One region of the Lentilactobacillus curieae genome, then DNA from elsewhere that is predicted to be linked to it. Evidence: predicted binding sites of a transcription regulator. Region 1 holds the regulator's gene; each other region holds the start of a gene.
The links. The regulator Rex, encoded in region 1, represses fermentation and respiration genes when NADH is low (regulators of the CRP and FNR family bind a similar motif). The targets are predictions, from matches to a motif close to TTGTGAANTANTTCACAA.

Region 2: the regulator Rex is predicted to act here: its motif matches at 1,047-1,064, upstream of adhE (bifunctional acetaldehyde-CoA/alcohol dehydrogenase).
Region 3: the regulator Rex is predicted to act here: its motif matches at 1,094-1,111, upstream of PL11_RS01105 (iron-containing alcohol dehydrogenase).

What each region holds. Positions count from the first base shown of each region.
Region 1 is NZ_CP018906.1:1,614,334-1,616,609, reverse strand. Features, by position in the region: gene groL (chaperonin GroEL) at 1-354, opposite strand, end outside; gene groES (co-chaperone GroES) at 407-691, opposite strand; gene PL11_RS07820 (redox-sensing transcriptional repressor Rex) at 887-1,519, opposite strand; gene PL11_RS07815 (ABC-F family ATP-binding cassette domain-containing protein) at 1,693-2,276, shown strand, end outside.
Region 2 is NZ_CP018906.1:993,509-995,784, forward strand. Features, by position in the region: gene PL11_RS04750 (HAD-IC family P-type ATPase) at 1-279, shown strand, start outside; gene PL11_RS04755 (DUF1836 domain-containing protein) at 346-873, shown strand; gene adhE (bifunctional acetaldehyde-CoA/alcohol dehydrogenase) at 1,085-2,276, shown strand, end outside.
Region 3 is NZ_CP018906.1:183,985-186,260, reverse strand. Features, by position in the region: gene PL11_RS01115 (trans-sulfuration enzyme family protein) at 1-627, opposite strand, end outside; T-box leader at 670-901, opposite strand; gene PL11_RS01105 (iron-containing alcohol dehydrogenase) at 1,176-2,276, shown strand, end outside.

The sequences.
Region 1 (2,276 bases):
CCCGCGACGAATCCCAACAGGGTTTGCACCAGCGGTAACGTTCTTCATTCCTTCGTTAACGATTGCTTGAGTCAAAACAGTTGCGGTAGTAGTACCATCACCGGCAACATCGTTTGTCTTAGAAGCAACTTCAGAAACTAGCTTAGCACCCATGTTTTCGAAATGATCTGGTAGTTCAATTGACTTTGCAATTGTTACACCATCGTTTGTGATGGTTGGGTTACCAGCAGTCTGTTCCAAAACAACGTTACGTCCCTTAGGACCAATTGTAGTCTTTACAGTATCAGCTAATTTATCGACACCGGCAAGCATCTTAGTTCTAGCGTCTTCAGAGAACTTAATTTCTTTTGCCATTCTTAAATCCACCTCATAAATTATTTTTAATTATTATTAATGGAACTAATCACTATTCAACGATAGCAACAATATCCTTTTCATGTAAAACTAAATAGGAGTTATCTCCGTCTTCAACTTCTGTACCTGCGTATTTGTCGAACATAACTTCATCGCCAGCCTTAACTACTGGTGCAACGGTGTTACCATTGTCCAAAACACGGCCAGATCCAACGGCAATAACTTTACCAGTTTGTGGTTTTTCCTTTGCGTTACCTGCTAACACAATGCCACCAACCGTTTTTTCTTCTTCTTTTTGCGTTTCAATAATAACGCGATCTCCTAATGGTTTTAACACGTTAGTCCCTCCATACTGAATGTTTTTAGCAACATTAGCACTCGTTTGATAAAAGTGCTAATCACTGTTATCAATAATATTATTATCAGTCCTAAAATGCAAGCCTCAACGGTTTAAAAATCAAAAAATTCGCCGACGACATGCAAAAAAGCCAAAATAAAAAAGCCAGAGAGAAACTCTCTGACTTAATGATGCTTACTTTCCAAAGTTTTCAATAAAATAGATCAATGTTTGTAATTCGTTTGTCAAATCAACATTTTGAACCAGAACTCTATCAGGAACTGAAATTCGAATTGGTGTAAAGTTAAGGATTCCCCTAACCCCACCTTCAACTGCTTGATCAGCAACTCCTTGAGCAACTTCTGATGGAACAGTCAAAATAATCACTTGGATTTGTTGTTCCTTTAATTGGTTAGCCAAATCACTAACTGGATAGACAGGAACTCCATCTTGGATTGTATTAACGATACTATCATTTGAGTCAAACGCTGCTGAAATTCTAACATTCCCATCTTTGTGGAAGTTAAAGTTTAACAAAGCGTGACCCAAGTTACCAACCCCGACCAAGCCAACGTTAGTTAAATGTTCTTGGTTTAAAATCTGTTTGAAAAAGTTGAGCAGATTATCAACATCATAACCATAGCCCCGTTTCCCCAACGCACCAAAATAAGAAAAGTCGCGACGAATTGTTGCGGAATCTACTTGAACGGCATCTGCAAGCTCCGTTGAAGAAATTCTTTCTTTTCCAGTGTCATGGAGAATATTTAGATAACGGTAATAAATTGGCAATCGTTTTGCTGTTGCCTTTGGGATATTTTCAGCCGTCACGAGTAATTCCTCCTCAATTTTATTTGCTTATTAAAAAGTTTGTGAATCTCTCTTCACTGTTTATTCTATCATAAGATGAGTGCTTGTGAAAACAATTTCAAATAATATTTGATAGCTTTTTCCAGAATGCTGATGTGTGATAGAATGTTAATACTTAGAAAGGTGGATGCCGCATGATTATTTTGCAGGTCCAAGACGTCGCAAAGCGATTTAATGGCGAAAATATTTTTTCCGGAGTCAACTTAAACATCCAGGAAAAAAGCCGAATCGCATTAGTTGGTCAAAACGGTGCTGGTAAGTCAACCCTAGTAAAAGTAATTATGGGAGAGATGACAGCAGACGAAGGAAGTATCTCAGAAAAGAAAAACCTTACGGTGGGATATTTAGCCCAGGATACCGGCCTTGACTCGAACAAAAACATTTACGATGAGATGGAATCGGTTTTTGATGACCTAAAGAAAACAGAACAAAAGATTCATAACCTGGAAGTACAGATGAGTGAGGAAGGCCCATCAATGAGCCCTGACGACTTTTCTGAGCTCTCCAAGACGTATGACAACCTTCGAGCAGACTTTGAGCAAAATAATGGTTACTCGTACGAAGCTGAGATTCGGGGAGTTCTTCACGGATTCGGATTCGGCGAAGATGACTATGATCACAAAATCAACGAATTATCTGGTGGTCAAAAAACCCAACTTGCCCTCGCTAAACTCCTACTTGAAAAGCCTGATTTATTGATCTTAGATGAACCAACTAA
Region 2 (2,276 bases), 620 kb from region 1:
ATTACAGGGGCAATTTGCTGGCTGGCGTTAGTGTTGGTATCGCGGCCATTCAACCGTTTAAAGATTGCTTTAGATGTGGCCGTACTGGCGGCATTCTTGCTAATTGTAGTGTTCTTTAATAACTTATTCTCGCTAGTTTCACTGTTTAATCCGGTTGTCTGGTGGATTGCAATTCCACTGATTGCCACAGCATATCCAATCTATTTATTTGCCCAGGGATTAATCAGCAAGATTATGGATGCCCGGGAGCGAAGAAGATTGAAGAAAAGCCACGTTTAATTGGAACCAGAACATCTAGTGTTGTACACTAGATGTAGTAATTAACTCAATCAGTAGAGGTGTGCTATGACAGATAAAGAAGCTCAATATCAAAAGTGGGAACAGGACCTAAAAAAGGTAGAACTGCCCTTGTGGTCAGAACTACCAAAGTTTGATTTATACATGGATCAAGTGACGGCGTTTGTTAATGGAGTTCTTGGACAAATTGGCATCTCTCCAGTAACTCCAGCGATGGTCAACAACTACGTAAAAAATAAGGCAATAATTGCCCCAGTTAAGAAAAAGTACCAGACAATGCAAATTGCGGACATCATTATGATTAGTTTGCTTAAACCAGCGTTTTCTTTGGGCACCATTCGGCATGCAATCGATCAGGTTACTGCTAACATGTATCCTCAGCAGGCATATGATAATTTTATAAAGCGGCTGACTTTTTCATTTAAGAACATCGATAATATTTCTAATCGTGCTTTAGAAGAAAAAGATTTGAACGAAAAATTAATGCAAGTTGCAGCCAATGTTGTTATAGATAGGGTCCAATCTGAGAAACTTTTGGATATAATCAAGAAGCCATTACCGCAACTGAAGAGCTAGTGAACAGGTTCACATATAGGCAATGTAATCGCTTTCAAGAAATTGAACAAACTTTAGTAAGTAAGAAATGTAGCCAAAGATTGAGATATCAATGGTTACATTTTTTATTTTCACTTTTTGTGATTTTTTGAGCAAAAACTATTTACATTGAAAATATTCGTGTTATTATAATCTTGTGAAATAAATAACAAACCATTTTTGGAGGCAGCTCATGATTGAGAACAAAGTAGAAAACAAAAAAACAACTGATGTAGATACAATGATCAATGGTTTAGTTGAAAAAGCTCAAAAAGCTCTCGAGATTATGGATTCGTTTGACCAAGAAAAAGTCGATTACATTACACACCAAATGGTTATGGCTGGCCAAGACAAGCATATGGACCTTGCCATTATGGCAGCTGAAGAAACTGGCCGTGGTGTTGCAGAAGATAAAGCAATTAAAAACATGTATGCCACAGAAGAAATTTGGCACAGCATTCGCGAACACAAGACTGTTGGGGTTATCAAAGATGACCGCGAACGTCAATTGATTACTGTTGCAGAACCTCTTGGTGTTTTAGCCGGAATTACTCCAGTTACTAACCCAACTTCAACTGCATTGTTTAAGTCAATTATCGCAATGAAGACAAGAAACCCAATCATCTTTAGTTTCCACCCACAAGCATTGAAGTCATCAATTGCAGCCGCAAAGGTTGTCCGTGATGCCGCAATTGCTGCTGGTGCTCCTGAAGGTGCAATCCAATGGATTACAGAACCAAGTATTGAAGCTACTAACAAGTTGATCAACCACCCAGGCGTTGCCTCAACATTAGCAACTGGTGGTCCCGGCATGGTTAAGGCAGCTTACTCAACTGGTAAACCAGCCTTAGGTGTTGGTCCTGGTAATGGTCCCGTATATATCGAAAAGACTGCTAACATTCTTCGCGCAGTTAACGATTTAGTTCTTTCAAAGACTTTTGATAACGGAATGATTTGTGCCACTGAAAACAGTGCCATTATCGATGCAGATATTTACGATGTTGTTAAACATGAATTGGAAAGAAATGGTGTATTCTTCGTTAAGAAGGCAGATCACAAGAAACTTTCTGAAACAATGTTTAACCAAGAAAAAGGAAATGTTCTTGGACCAATCGCTGGTCAACCAGCTAAGAAGATTGCTGAAATGGCCGGAATTAAAGTTCCTGACAACACTAAAGTGTTAGCCGTTGAAATTAACAAGATTGGAATCAAGGAACCACTTTCAGGTGAAAAACTTTCACCAGTTATCAGTGTCTTCAAGTCAGCTGATCATAAAGAAGCATTTGACCTTGCTGAAAAATTATTGAACTATGGTGGTCTCGGACACACTGCTGCTATTCAAACTACCGACGATGACTTGGCACTTGAATACGGTAAGAAGATGA
Region 3 (2,276 bases), 670 kb from region 1:
AAGATACTTAGTAGCACTGTGGACCACAATGTCTGCTCCTTGAGTCAGGGGTTGTTGATATACGGGAGTTAGAAATGTATTATCCACACAAACTAGTGATTCTGGATTAGCCGTGTGAAGAATATTAGCAACTTTATCTATGTCGATAATTTTCATTGTCGGGTTTGAAGGTGTTTCCAGCCAAATTGCTTTAGTATCTGGAGAAACTAGTTGTTGGAGTTCATCATAATCAGTTCCGTTCCACTTTGTGAACTGGATGTTGTAGTGAGATTCAAGGTAGTCGAAGTATCTAAATGAGCCTCCATATAAATCATCTGAGGTGATAATTTTGTCACCAGTTTTAAACAAACTGAACACTAACTGGATTGCTGCCATTCCAGAGCTAACAGCGTATGCAGCACAGCCAGATTCCATCTTAGCTAAGGTGTCTTGAAGTACGTCCCGAGTGGGGGTCGAGAGTCGTGAGTATGAATATCCTGAATGGGGATCACTAGCCTCGACCTCCTCTAAAGAAGGATGCCTAAAGTTAGATGAAAAGTAAAGTGGAGTGGAGACTGATCCGTATTGATCATGGTTGTTCCGGTTACCTGCTTGAGCGAGAATTGTATCTAGTCTATTTTCTGTCATTGTTCATTCCTCCAAATAAAAAGCCCTGAACAATAAATAATTGTTCAGGGCGAAATTTCGCGGTACCACCTGGTTTGCTAGTCATGGCTAGCATCTCTATCAGTACTCTCGTAAGAATACCGTGCAAGTTAACGATTGCCAACGAGTTACTAGCCAAAAGACCGCAACTAGACTCAGAGATCATCTTCATCAACTGAATTTATCTTCTCTCACCGTGAAACCGAAGCTCTCTTTATTAAATTCAGATGATTACTCTTCTCATCACTGTCTAATAATTAAATTGAAGTTAGTTTACCGCCTTTTGTAAACTCGGTCAATCCCATGTTAAGTTAACGAGATTAATTAAATTGTTCACAACATTCCAGGATGAACAACACAAAAGGAGTCCGAAAACAGTTTATAGCATAACGCTTACATAGACTGACAATACAGGCTTTTTTACGATTTAAAAATAAACAAAAAACTATTGTGAAATTATTTACATCTCGTAAGGGCGATGATATGATTAACACTGTTATCATAATATTTATTTAAAGGGGATTTTATTGATGAAGGAAAATTTTGATTTCTTAATGCCAAGCGTGAATTTTTTTGGTAAAGGGGTAATTAAGAAAATTGGTGATCGTGCTAAGATGCTTAACATGAGCAAACCATTAATTGTTACTGACAAATTCTTACGCTCAATGGACAACGGTCCAGTTGCCCAAACTTTGTCATCACTTGATGAAGCTGGAGTAGATTATGCAATTTATGATGGGGTTGAACCAAATCCTAAGGTTAGAAATATTCAAGCCGCTAAACAAGTATATTTAGATAATAACTGTGACAGTATCATCACTGTTGGTGGGGGTTCCTCCCATGATGCTGGTAAAGGAACTGGAATTATTTTAACCAATGGTGACGATATCACTAAGCTAGCTGGAATCGAAACTCTTGATAATCCACTTCCTCCATTGATGGCTGTCAACACAACTGCTGGAACGGCATCTGAGTTAACTCGCCACTGTGTAATTACTAATGAAGAAACTAAGCTAAAATTTGTTGTTGTTTCATGGCGGAACGTTCCATTGGTTTCGTTTAATGACCCAATGTTAATGCTAGACGTTCCTGCGGGTTTAACTGCTGCAACAGGAATGGATACTTTTGTTCAAGCTATTGAGCCATATGTGTCAACCAACCGTAATGACATTACTGATGGCCAATGTGTGGAAGCAATCAAGTTAGTTGAAGAAAGTCTTCGTCAAGCTGTTGCTAACGGTCACGACGTTGATGCCAGAACTAAAATGGTTGAAGCAGAAATGCTTGGCGGAATGGCATTTAACAATGCTGATCTTGGTTATGTCCATGCTATGGCCCACCAACTTGGTGGTCAATATGATGCTCCCCATGGTGTTTGCTGTGCGATGTTATTACCAATCGTTGAAAAGTATAATATCATTGCCGCACCAGAACGCTTTGCAGAGTTAGCTAGAATTATGGGTGAAGATACCACTGGACTATCAACTAGGGATGCTGCAGAATTGTCAATCAAGGCAATGCGTCAATTGGCCGATGATGTTAACATTCCTCGTAGTATTAAAGCGATTGGTGCCAAACCAGAAGACTTTGAAATGATGGCAGAAAACGCGTTGAAGGATGGAAACGCATTT